Lentisphaera araneosa HTCC2155: one gene and its partner. The protein of the gene in region 2 interacts with the protein of the main gene of each other region in a pairwise test. Links are inferred from orthologs where the notes say so. Each region holds a gene or a part of one and is shown on either strand. Other genes may lie near its edges.

Region 1 (5,337 bases), on a different replicon or contig from region 2:
ATGGTTTGGAAGTGAAAGACTCCAAACGCAAGGCAACTGACTGGCTCGTGAGCAAAGGCCTTGGTGAAGAAAAAACAAACTACCGTCTTCGTGACTGGATTTTCTCTCGTCAACGCTATTGGGGTGAACCCTTCCCAATTGTCCACATGGAAGATGGTTCCATCAAAACTCTTGAAAACGAACTCCCTGTACGTCTACCCGAAATGGAAAACATCCACCCTTCTGCAACTGGTGAGTCTCCTTTAGCCAACGCTACTAAATGGCTCGATTACACTTGCCCTGAAACAGGAATGAAAGGTCGTCGTGAAACAAACACCATGCCACAATGGGCAGGCTCTTGCTGGTATTACCTTCGTTATATTGACGCAGGCAATAGTGAAGCGGCTTTTGATCCCGAGATAGAAAAGTACTGGATGCCAGTGGATCTCTACATCGGTGGTGCTGAACACGCAGTTTTACACTTACTCTACGCTCGTTTCTGGCACAAGGTTCTTTTTGATCTCGGAATTGTTTCTGTTAAAGAACCTTTCCAAAAGCTTTTTAACCAAGGTATGATCCTGGCCGTTTCATACAAAAACAAAGCAGGATTCTGGGTTGGCACTGACCTTGTCGTAGACGAAAACGGCGATGCAGTACCTTCTAATATGGAACTCGATTCAACAAAGAAGTACTTCCATAAAGATACGGGTGAGGAACTCGAACAGATGGCTGGCAAAATGTCAAAATCTCTTTCTAACGTGGTTAATCCCGATGATATCGTTAAAGAATTTGGCGCTGATTCACTGCGCTTATACGAAATGTTCATGGGTGCACTCGCCGACTCTAAACTGTGGATCACTAGCAGTATCAATGGGATCAACAAATTCCTAACGCGCTGTCACAAGCTTGTCGTCGATAAAAATGGCGAACTCAATTCAAGTATTTCTGATGACGCTGAACTGAGCGAAGACTCTCGCCGTACACTTCATGCCACCATTAAGAAAGTGGGCGAAGATATCGAAAGTTTCGGTTTCAATACAGCCATTTCACAAATGATGATTTTCATTAATGAGTTCAGTAAGCTCAAAGCCATACCAAAATCGGCTATCGAAGATTTTGTAACTATCCTCTCACCCTTTGCGCCCCACCTCGCTGAAGAGCTTTGGGAGAAACTTGGACACACAGAGACCATTGCTTATGTTCAATGGCCTGAATATAAAGAAGAATTCCTCAAACTCTCTGAAGTAGAAATTCTCGTGCAAGTTCTAGGCAAACCAGTTAAGCGCATGAAGGTAGCTGCTGATGCAGATGCTAAACAGCTCGAAGAGATTGCTTTAGCTGACGATGATGTAAAATCGCGTATCGAAGGTAAAACAGTGAGAAAAATCATCGCTGTCCCCGGTCGATTAGTCAATATTGTCGCTACGTAAAACTCTATTCAGAGTTTGTCAAAAAGGTCATAAGTTCAAACTTATGACCTTTTTTCTTGCTCCTCTGTTAATATTCATGAGAAAGAAGCGTATTGTGAAAAAATATAAACGGAGTTTGTCATGAAAAAATTATTTCTTTTAAGTTTGTTTACACTCAATAGTGCTCTTTTTGGCCACGGCTTTGACGAGTGGTACCAAGAGTTGAACGAAGAACAAAAAGCCCTCGTAAGTAAAGAATTCAATAGTTCTGAGCGAACTCAATGGCATTACGTTCCCATGAAAGAACGTAAGGGCTTAGCGATTTCCGCAATGAGCCAAGAACAAAGCGATGAGATGTTTCATATTATGGCACACGTTTTTTCCAAACAAGGAATCAACAAAGTTAAAGCCGTTATTGAAATGGAAAAAATCCTAAGAGAAGTTGAAGGCGATCACCGCGATCCAAAAAAATTCTACTTCACGCTCTTTGGAAAAATGAATCAAGGAAAATGGGGCTTTAGCTTTGAAGGTCATCATATCTCTGTGAACTTCACTTTTAATGATAAAGAACTCATTAGTGGCACCCCCCTCTTCTTTGGTGCGAATCCCGCAAAAATATTCAAGAACTCAAGTTCTACTCTTAAAGAAGGTGAACGCCCCCTCGCGTTTGCGGAAGACGCAGCTTTTGACTTAGTTAAGTCTTTTGACTCTAAACAAAAAGCTTTAGCGCACAAAGAAAAAGTTCAAATGCGCGACATGAAAGAAGGTAAGAAAGCTTTTCCAGGCGAATACGATAAGGACGGAATTAAGTGGCCCCAACTCAAGGCTTCTCAGCAGCAAGCTTTAATGACACTCATTAACCAAGCTTATATTAATGACCTCAATGAGCATTATGCTTCTCAAGTCATGAAAGAAATTGAGCAAGACAAAAATAATATACGCTTTACTTATTACGGGGGAACTAACTTGCAGGAGCCTCACCACTATCAAATTATTGGTAGCGATATAGTTCTTCTCTTGTTCAATACGCAAAATGGAACTCAAAAGACTCCCGTTAATCACGTTCACCAAATTTGGCGTAGTCGTAAATCTGATTTTGGTGGTAAGTAGACTACTTAAAGTCTTTATTCAAAATCAATTTTGCCGCAGATTGCCTTAGGCCATAGACCATGGCATTCTGCTCGTATTTTTTCGTTAACAGCAAGGCTTGTTCCAAAGTTATATTGAGGATAAAAAAACTATCTTCAATTGGCCAATCGGTATCTCGCCCCTTTCCTAGAGCAAAGTGATATTTGTAAGCTTTTAGGTCCGCTGATAAAGCTTCATTTCTCTTTTGGTTCTCTTCTTTTGACAAAAGTTTTGAGTAAGGGTTATGAGCGGTAATCAATGCCCACGATTCAACTTTGCGGCTATCGCAAAAGCTCAAGAGGTCCTCACCACATTGATCGATTTTGATACATAAATCGAATTCGGGAACCAAGTAATCCGTCTCTTTATAAGCCTGTATTAAATCATCCATTAATACAGCTTTTCTTTGAGTTCTTTAATTTTATCTCTTAATTCAGCGGCGCGTTCAAATTCCAAAGCTTCTGCAGCCTTAATCATTTCATTCTTTAAATCACGTAAAAGCTCTTCACTAATATCTTCTTCACGGAGCTCGAGGATAGACTCTTTTTTATTTTTACGCTTACCGGGAACGCTACTGCCTCCTGAGAATAAACTTTCCTGCTCTTTACGAATAATTGTTTGAGGAGTTATGCCATGCTCCTCATTATATTGCATTTGCTTCTCACGTCTCTTGCCCGTTTCATCGAGAAAACGTCGCATACTCCCAGTCATTGTATCGGCATAAAGAATACAAGAACCATTGGCATTTCGAGCGGCACGGCCAGCGATCTGCAAAAGAGCCGTAGTCGAACGTAAAAAACCTTCTTTGTCTGCATCGAGAACGGCTACTAAAGAAACCTCAGGTAAGTCCATACCTTCTCGCAGTAGATTAATACCAATTACCACATCAATCTCTCCCGAACGAAGTTCCCGCAAGATTTCAATTCTTTCAATTGTGTCAATCCCCGAGTGAATATAGGTACATTTAACTCCTAGATCCTGTAAATAATCACTTAGATCTTCTGAAGTCTTCTTGGTCAAACAAGTCACAATAACGCGCTCATTCTTTTTCGAGCGATCCCTTATTTCGGCAAGCAAATCATCCACTTGCCCTTTAAGAGGACGAATTTCTACGACTGGATCCACTAAGCCCGTAGGACGTACAACTAACTCAACGACATCCGAACTCTTATCAATTTCATAATTTGCGGGAGTCGCAGAAACAAAAACTGTCTGTCCCATTTTTGCCTCAAATTCCTCAAATTTCATCGGACGGTTATCCAATGCGGAAGGTAAACGAAAGCCGTGTTCAACGAGGCTTGATTTACGACTTTTATCGCCGTTATACATCGCTCTAAATTGTGGGATGGTGACGTGACTCTCATCGACAATAGTTAAATAATCATCGGGGAAAAAATCGATCAATGTAAAAGGGCGTGAACCAATCGGCCGTCCCGTGACGTAACGTGAGTAGTTCTCAATACCTTGGCAATAACCAAGCTCAGCAACCATTTCCATATCGTAATTGGTGCGTTGGTAAATTCGTTGTGCTTCAACCAATTTGCCCTCATTCTCAAATTTCGACACTTGATCATCGAGCTCTTCAAGAACTTGTGGCACCATCTTCTCTAAGCGATCTTTCGATGTGGCAAAGTGTGATGCAGGGAAAATAAGTGTATGTGACATGCCTTCTAAGACATTGTGATTCAATTCATCTCGTAAACTGATCTCATCTATTTCGTCACCAAAAAACTCTATCCGAATATAATCGTCTTTGTATGAAGGAAAAATATTGACCACATCACCGCTGACCGAAAATTCACCGCGACTCGGAGCCGTATCATTGCGTTCATAGCGGCTCTCAATTAATAAGTGTATGAGTTCGTCGCGATCCATTTCATCTCCCACAGCAAGCTTCACACTCATGCGCGTTAGCATTTCTGGATCACCTAAGCCATAGATACAAGACACAGAGGCAATCACTATCACATCCCTTCGCTCGAGTAAGGAACAGGTAGCGGAAAGACGGAATTTCTCAATTTCATCATTTACGGAACTATCTTTGGCAATATAAGTATCCGTTTGCGGGATATAGGCTTCGGGTTGGTAATAATCAAAGTAAGAGACAAAATACTCAACTCGATTCTTTGGAAAGAAATGCTTAAACTCACTAAAGAGCTGTGCCGCTAAAGTTTTATTTTGAGCCAGTATCAAAACGGGGCGCCCAGCCTGTTCTACGATGTTGGCCACAGTAAAAGTCTTACCCGAACCAGTAACACCAAGGAGCGTTTGAAACTGCTGACTAGACTCAAGTCCCGAGAGCAATTTCTTTATGGCTTCAGGTTGATCCCCTGCGGGTTCAAAATCTGACTTTAACTGATAGGGAACTTCCATATTACTTTTTAAAGCTTCTCCACATCCAGTACACAATCAAGTAATCCACACCAGTGAAGCACTTATTCCCTGTGGAATTAAAATTGCCATCTAAGCGCAATTGATTATGCTTCCACTCTATAGACTTGTATGGGCGTGCATAAACGGGAACAAACTCAGTAGCTTCCTCTCTAGCTTCTAACTTAACGTATGACCCCATTTTGCTCGCCGTATCTAGTGAACCTAAGGTGGGGTATTGACGTAAATCCAAGGGGAATGTTTCAAGGTTCTGCATCACTATCACATCGACTTCGTCAAGATCATAAACACCAATACCATGGCCCACTAATTTGGAAAAAGGATTGTTTTGATTGCTATAAAACTTCTCAAGATTCTCAAAGCTTTTTTTGTAAAAATCTGATTTTGATGCCGTGAAGCCATTATAGATCTTCAAGTAATTTAACCACGA
Region 2 (8,130 bases):
CTGAACAAAGAACTCCAGCCGCGCCAGTCACTACACATATTTTATCTTTTAAACTCATTGTTTTCTCCTAAAATTTAAAGTAATTTTTCGCATTATTATAACAGATATCTTCGATCAACTGAGCCAAGAACTTGCGGTCATCAGGTAGTTTCCCCTGGGCCACATCTCGCGCAAATAAGTCGCAGAGTAAGCGACGGAAGTATTCGTGCCGAGGAAAGGACAAGAAAGAACGCGAGTCCGTCAACATGCCCACAAATTTACTAATGAGGCCGAAGTTAGAGAGGTCATTCATTTGCTTCTCCATTCCGTCGAGTTGATCGAGAAACCACCAACCTGAACCAAACTGGATTTTACCGGCTTGTCCACCATCTTGGAAATTGCCAATCATTGTTCCGAGAACGGCATTGTCTTTCGGATTGAGGTTATACAAGATCGTTTTGGGAAGCTCATTTTTCACATCGAGACTATCCATAAAACGCGAGAGTTTTTCAGCAATTGGTAGGTCATTCATGGAGTCAAAACCCGCGTCTCGTCCCACAGTTTCAAAGCGGCGAGTGCTATTGTTTCTCATGGGGCCTAAATGCAATTGCATTGCCCAGCCCTTCTCGGCATTCCAACGTCCAAATCCCTGCATAAAAGCTGTACACAGAATTTCTTTTTCTTGATCACTCAGCTCCGTCTTGGCACGAGCTTTTGCGAAGGCCGCATCAAGTTCACTCGCCGTATAGTCCGTGTAATAAGCTCTTGGTAAACCATGATCCGAGAGGCGGCAACCGCGTTCGTGGAAATAGTTGTGGCGATCTTTGAGCACCTGTAAGGCACCGTCAAAACTCTTGACTTCTTGATCCGCAATCTGTGCGAGTTTATCAATCCATTCATTCCAAGCATATAAATCATCCAGAGCTAAAGCTTTGTCAGGTCTAAAAGTTGGCAAAGCTTTAAAGTCTTCGATTTCTTCACTGCAAACTTGGTGAAACTGCAAATTATCCGCTGGATCATCAGTCGTACATAAAACCTCGACATTTTGCTGTCTTAGCAAATTCCTACAGGAATGCGATTGATTCGCCAGTTGTTCATTACATGTCTCATAAATTTTTCGGGCCTTATCACCATTGAGTAAATCATTAACACCAAAATAACGTTGCAGTTCAAGGTGCTGCCAGTGATACAAGGGATTGCGCATGGTGAAAGGAATGGTCTCAGCCCATTTCTGCCACTTCTCTTCTGGCTTGGCATCGCCAGTGATGAAGCGCTCTTCAATGCCATTGCTGCGCATTCCGCGCCATTTATAATGGTCACCTTCTAAAGTCGCCTCTGCCATATTGGCAAAACAACGGTCGCTAGCAATATCTTCTGGAGGTAAATGGTTGTGGTAGTCAATAATAGGCATTTTAGCCGCATGATTGTGATAGAGGTCTTCTGCCACCGCGTTACTCAGCAGAAAATTGTCATCCATAAATTTTTTCATTTCTTAATCCTTACTTGTTTGAGCTAAACTAAAGATAGTGGGACAAATTCACAATTTGCAAAATACGAAATTATATAGGTTTTTACGCAATTATTCCTTTTAGGCAAATTTATTCAAAATCCAGTATTTGAATTATTTGCATGCAATTAAACACCATTGTACCTTAAAAACAAAAAGGTTGATTTATGGATAAAAATTATTCTGTGGTGAATTTTGATGAGCTCTATACAGTGAATTGCCCTTGCGGGACCACACGTCGCGCCTTTACAGATGACCCCGATCAAATTGCCAGCATTCATATGGTTGACATTAAGCAAGATTCAGAATTGCACTACCACAAAAAGATGACCGAAATCTATCTCATTTTAGAAGGTGAAGGTCACATGGAACTCGATGGCGAACTCATCCCCGTTCGCAAGGATTCAACTATACTAATCAAACCAGGTTGCCGTCATAGCGCCATTGGTAAAATGAAAATAGTCAATATCCCCGTTCCCGCTTTCGACCCCGACGACGAATACTTTGATTAAGACTTAGGTTTCCAGCAGGCTGCATCCCAAATTGACCAAATGTGGACAATCCAACCCAACAAAATAATCCAAAGTAAAGAACATAAAACAAAATGGATGGCGGCTTTCATTAAGCGCCCTTGGACTAATTGACCTAGTCCGGGGATAAAAAAGCTACAGATCGCAGCTAAAACATTTCCTGTAGAACCTTGATTGGACATATCTATTTCCTCATAATTTAAGTCAATCTAATCCATTTCTTTTGGATCTCAATGACTTCTTTTCAGCGAGGATAAATATAATTATTAAGATATATGATAAATAGATCTATAATTATTGACTAGATCAATGATCTCCAAAGAAAATAACTTCTGTCTCATTGAGCTTTATTGAAGTACACTCAATTGATTACTTATGATTAGGATATTTAGTGTATGAAATTGAGCGTAAAAATAATATTGGCCTTACTATTTATCTGCTTTCTTTGCTTTTCTTGTGTTAGGGAAGAGCAAGACCAGTTAAGCCATGAGGATCTTGATGACAGATTTTATATAGAGAAAATCTACGTTAACACAAATTTTGAAGTCGTCCCTTTTTAATTTCTAAAGCCAGCCACTCTGCCATTTTTGCGGATTGCGCAACTCAACTAAACTAACGGCGCGGCTCTTACCTTTTAATAAAGGTTTGAGCTGAGCCGTTTTTGCTTTCTCATTCGTAGCAATCACCGTAAAATGCTTTTGACGATCAATAATTTCGACCGCCGTCCACTTGGAGTCTAAAAGGTGCTTAAAATCCATCATTTCAGTATGGGCTTCAAATACTGACCCGTAAATGATGCTGCGCACTTCGCAACTTTTTCAGGTGTCCCACTGACCATAACTTGACCGCCGCCGGCACCGCCTTCAGGTCCCATATCTATAATCCAGTCCGCAGTCTTGATAACGTCTAAATTGTGCTCGATGACAATCAAACTATTACCTGCATCACGCAAACGATGAAGTACTTGTAAGAGTCGATCAATATCGGCTATATGCAAACCCGTTGTCGGTTCATCCAAAATATACATCGTATGACCACGTGGAATACGACAAAGTTCAGAAGCTAATTTCACACGTTGGGCCTCACCACCCGATAAAGTCGTTGCCGCTTGTCCCATGTGTAAGTAACCCAAACCGACTTCTTCTAATGTCCCCAAAATCTTTTTGAGCTTCGGCACCTTATCAAAGAACTCGTAGGCTTCGTCAATGGTCATTTCTAAAACATCGGCAATACTGCGACCTTTGTAGAGCACACTCAAAGTTTCGGTATTGTAGCGACGCCCGCGACAAACTTCGCATTCCACAAAAACGTCCGGAAGAAAGTTCATTTCAATCTTGCGATAACCATCGCCTTTGCACTCTTCGCAACGGCCACCTTTGACATTAAAACTAAAGCGTCCCGGTTTATAAGCCCGTGCCTTTGCATCTGGTGTGGAGGCATAAAGAGTTCGGATTTGATCAAAAGCTCCCGTGTACGTCGCAGGGTTTGATCGAGGAGTTTTGCCAATGGGTGACTGCGTAATTACGATCTGCTTGTCGATTTCTTCTAGACCTTCAACCGAACGAACTTTTCCTGGACGTTCACGCCCAATGCCTAAATGCTTGTTGATACTTTTCTTGAGAATTTCGTGAACAAGTGTTGATTTACCCGAACCCGAAACACCCGTCACACAGACAAATTTACCTAGCGGCACGCTCACATTCACTTTCTGTAAATTATTCTCTGCCGCAGCCTTAATTTTAATACTCTTACCATTGCCCTTTTCTCGCTTTGCGGGAATCGCGATTTCCTTCTTGCCACTCATGTACTGGCCCGTAAGTGTATCGGCTTTCATAATTTCTTTTGGCGGACCTGCAAAAACAATTTCACCACCTAAGCGACCTGCCATGGGCCCCATGTCGATGAGATAATCCGCACGTAAAATGGTGTCTGTATCGTGCTCGACAACAACAACGGTATTTCCCAAACCACGTAAATGTTCTAGGGTAGCTAAAAGTCTGTCGTTATCGCGTTGGTGTAAACCAATGCTCGGTTCATCTAGAATGTAGAGAACTCCCACTAAGCCCGCCCCCAACTGAGTCGCTAAGCGAATTCGCTGCGCTTCCCCACCAGAGAGAGAAGAAGATTCACGATTGAGGTTGAGATAATTAAGACCTACAGCGTTAAGAAAACCTAAGCGTGAATCAATTTCGCGACTCACTTCTCCTGCAATGACTTTTTCGGTTTCATTAAAGTCTAGATTCTGGATGAATTCTGCGGCGTCCGCAATCGACATGCGTAAAAAATGGTTAATGGGCATATCTTTGACAGTGACCGCCAATGATTCCGGTTTGAGGCGATCCCCGTGACATGATCCACATTCGCGTCGAACCATGAGGCTAAGAATTTTTTCACGTTGACGATCTGAACCCGTTTCATTCATGCGCCGAGTGATATTTCGCGCTACACCTTCAAAAGGTTTATTGACATCATACCAACGTCCAGCATTCTTATACACCATGCGGATAGCTTTTCCGGTACCGTAAAGCAAGACATCACGTTGTTTCTCGCTTAAGTCTTCAAAGCGAGTGGTCAGTTCAAAGTCATAGGCCTTGCCAACTGACTCAAGTAAATTCTTGTAGTAGAAAACCAAGCGGCGAGGACCTTTTTTCCAGAATGGGAAAGCATCTTTCACTGGCTTGCGTTTATCGGGAACAATCATGTCGATATCAAGAGTCTGAACAGACCCTAAACCATGACATTCTCCACAAGCACCATAGGGACTATTGAATGAAAAGTCACGTGCTTGCAGTTCCGAAAAGCTTATATTGCAGGCATCACAAGCTAAATGTTCTGAAAGCTTGTGTTCATCCCATTCCCCCTGCTCATTTTCTACTTGAAAAATAATCGAGCCGCCACCATAAGTGAGCGCAGTCTCCACTGAATCAGTCAGACGACTACTCTTTGAGCCCGTTTTGATACGGTCCACAACAAGGTCGACATTGTGCTTGAAATTTTTATCTAAATTGGGCACGTCTTCTAAACGACACATTTCGCCATCTACGCGAACGCGAGCAAAACCGTCGCGCACGGCTTTTTCAAAAACTTCCTTGTGTTCACCTTTTCTTCCCTCAACTAAGGGAGAGAGGATAAGCATTTTTTTCTCTTCAGGAAAACTTTGCGCTTTGCGCACAATCGCTTCGGCACTCTGACTCTGAACTCGTTCACCGCATTGAGGACAATGACGTTTACCCACATGCGCATACATCAATCGCAAGTAGTCATAGATTTCAGTACTTGTTGCGACAATCGAACGTGGACTACCCACGCCCCCACGCTGCTCAATGGCAATAGCGGGTGAAAGCCCCGTGATTTGCTCTACTTCCGGCTTTTCCATCTGATCCATGAATTGACGTGCATAAGATGACAAGCTCTCCACATAACGTCTTTGCCCTTCAGCATAGAGCGTGTCAAAAGCGAGAGATGATTTACCTGAACCACTCAGGCCGGTGACAACCACTAGCTTATTTCGCGGAATTCGCACATCCACATTTTTTAAATTGTGGTGGCGAGCCCCTTTAATAAAAATATCTTCCATTTGAAGTCCTTTAAATTTAATTCACTAAATATGGAAGACTGGCTGAATATATCAATTCTCCAGCGCAAAAAGGCCATGTAAAGATTAATTTGTCATCTCGAAGTGATTAGACTGCTGACTTTCTAGGCTTTTTTCAATAAAGCGAGAAATTCTTTAGGTGATAAAAAAGCTCTTCGTGCTAACTTAGCCGAAACATTATGGAGATAGCAAATCTTGAAAACCTTCGAAAATAATAGCCACCTAGAAGCACTACAGCGCGCATGGGCAATCTTCTCTGGACACAAACGCGATCAAGTCAGTGAATTTAACTGTGAAAACTGTGTCTACCTTCCCATCGCTGGATTTATCAATGGCCTTGCGCTCTGGCTCTGTGCGCAGATTATTTTATTTTTCCAGCAACAATCCAATGCTGGTGCCGTGATTCTTGGAAGTTTTATCATCAACGCCCTCTTATCTTGGTCAAATAATTTCCAAATACTCAACTTTGGCAACTCCATCAACAAAGCCCATGACCTGAAGCTTTCTCAAGCCCCCGTCGCCATCACTCAAATTGTTATTTTATTCCGCTTAGCCGCCATTGCCTATCTACTCCATAAAGGCTTAAGTTGGTGGCTCATTCTCGTACCTCTTTTTCCTGCATATACTTTAAGTGTTAGATTCTTAGCAGAACTCAAAAACAAAGATGCCAACATTCAAAATATGTGCCTCTACCTAACGATTGGCTGTGCCGTCATTCCTTGTTTATTTACTGAACAGATCGTTCCCGTAGCCCTCTGCTTTGCAGGCATCTATTTCCTTTCTCCCTACCTTAAAACTAAACTGCAAAACTTAGAATTCGAAGACCAAATCAATAGTCACCGAGAATACCTTGAGCTCGCGACTCTATGCTTTGCCTTACTTATCCTCAAATAGGATTCCCTAAACCATGAAATATATTTTATTATCCATTTGTCTACTTTTAAATTTATTTAGCCTTGCCAACGAACAGCCTGTCATTGAAGGTATTGAAGCTCCAAAGACTGAGCCAAAAGCTGTAAACGAAGTCGCTCCAATAAAAGAAAAAGTTGAGCCTCCTGCTAAAATCGTCCTCGAACGTCAACAGGGGGTGGTTATTACAAATCGCCTCAATGTTCGCGCCCGCCCTTCTGTTCGTTTTGAAATTATTGATCGCATCAAACGCGATAGCAAAGTTGAAATTATTAAAGAAACTGATGATTGGCTACAAATTGTTGCCCCCGAACACAGCTCAGCGTGGATTGCTGCCAAGCACGTTGATGAAGAAGGCAAAGTAAAGCCTAAGAATGTTCAAGCCTATGCAGGAGCAGGAATTGAATTTTCTCCACTGGGCACGGCGCCCGTAGGAGCAAGAGTTGAAGTCCTTTATCGCAAAAATAATACTTGGTTAAAAATCAAAGCTCAACCCTGGATGAACGCTTGGGTCAGCAAACAATTTGTCAAAATAGATAAAACTGAAACTAAGACCGCAAAAGTCGAAGAAACTGAAACTCAGGATATTAAGGCTATCCCCATAAAACCAGCGAATCCAACTGCTGACAATGAAGTTAGTAAAGAGGTTAATGCGGCCATTAAAAAGAGTTATAACTTTGATGAGCGACGTGCTGAACTCGCAAAAATCGAACAACAATTTCGTGATGAGATCGCACAAGCCGAAAAAGAGCGTGACGAACTTGAGAAGAAATTAACTGAGTTAAAAAAGAATAATGAAAACAAAATCAGCGAAATTAACCAAGCTGAAAAAGAAATTTATGAGAAAAATGAAGATATCCTAAGAGGCAAAGAAAAAATCGAAGTGGTCAACAATGTTGAAAATGACATCAGCCGAGATGAATTCGAAATCCAAGCCTCAGAAGAAATCACTGCTCAATTAGGGAATATCGATGAGATTGAACTCCTTGTCCAGCAAGGGCAAACGGCTATCAAAGGTATCATCATGCCAGTTCGAGAAGAAGATAGACAAATAGTTGATTTCGCTTTGGCTGTAAAAATTGACAAAGAGTATTATCCTCTGTGCTATGTAATCGGCAAGGTAGAAAACCTGCACACTTTGTATGAGCAGGAGATCGCCATGACTGGAATAAAAAAACGTAAGGAAGGCTGGTCTCGTCCTGTTTTCCATATGGACAAATATAAAATCATTAGGAAGTAACAATGACTTCAGAGTCAAATAAATACCAACTTTGGACAAGTAAAGCTCTCGCTAATGAGGACTTTAGCCGTGAAGAATGCTTAGAAATTCTTGCATCCCCAGAAATTGACCTTCTCAAACTCGCCTCTGCTGCTGGCGATGTTCGCATGAAAACTTTTGGTAAGAAAGTTAAAATCCACCAAATCAACAATGTTCAAAATGGCCTCTGCCCTGAGGACTGTGGTTACTGTGGACAATCAAAGGATTCAGACCTCCCCGTCAATAAATATGCTTTAAAGCCAGAAGACGAGATTGTTGAAGAAGCTCGTCAAGCCAAAGAGCGCGGTGTCTACCGTTATTGCATGGTTTCGTCTGGTACGGGTTTAAATGA

Evidence for each region. Proteins that work in one complex are often made in the same cells at the same time.
Region 1: the proteins of uvrA (region 2) and uvrB interact in binary tests that used the Escherichia coli proteins (3 or more experiments, as listed by UniProt). The link is inferred for Lentisphaera araneosa HTCC2155 from one-to-one orthologs.

What each region holds. Positions count from the first base shown.
Region 1 is NZ_ABCK01000014.1:32,096-37,432, forward strand. What follows is about bases 2,399-5,337. They hold uvrB (excinuclease ABC subunit UvrB), read right to left. Parts: upstream 4,890-5,337; coding sequence 2,907-4,889; downstream 2,399-2,906. Other genes in these bases: LNTAR_RS14400 (DUF3500 domain-containing protein), read left to right, coding at 2,399-2,498; LNTAR_RS14405 (DUF3293 domain-containing protein), read right to left, coding at 2,500-2,907; LNTAR_RS14415 (hypothetical protein), read right to left, coding at 4,891-5,337. In the rest of the region: leuS (leucine--tRNA ligase), read left to right, coding at 1-1,409; more of LNTAR_RS14400, read left to right, coding at 1,530-2,398. UniProt on the Escherichia coli protein: The UvrABC repair system catalyzes the recognition and processing of DNA lesions. A damage recognition complex composed of 2 UvrA and 2 UvrB subunits scans DNA for abnormalities.
Region 2 is NZ_ABCK01000015.1:103,931-112,060, forward strand. What follows is about bases 2,574-5,907. They hold uvrA (excinuclease ABC subunit UvrA), read right to left. Parts: upstream 5,594-5,907; coding sequence 2,774-5,593; downstream 2,574-2,773. Other genes in these bases: LNTAR_RS15440 (TIGR02450 family Trp-rich protein), read right to left, coding at 2,580-2,777; LNTAR_RS15450 (hypothetical protein), read left to right, coding at 5,807-5,907. Also shown: LNTAR_RS15420 (SDR family oxidoreductase), read right to left, coding at 1-58; uxaC (glucuronate isomerase), read right to left, coding at 68-1,468; LNTAR_RS15430 (cupin domain-containing protein), read left to right, coding at 1,654-1,998; LNTAR_RS15435 (hypothetical protein), read right to left, coding at 1,995-2,198; more of LNTAR_RS15450, read left to right, coding at 5,908-6,505; LNTAR_RS15455 (SH3 domain-containing protein), read left to right, coding at 6,519-7,760; biotin synthase BioB, read left to right, coding at 7,763-8,130. UniProt on the Escherichia coli protein: The UvrABC repair system catalyzes the recognition and processing of DNA lesions. UvrA is an ATPase and a DNA-binding protein. A damage recognition complex composed of 2 UvrA and 2 UvrB subunits scans DNA for abnormalities.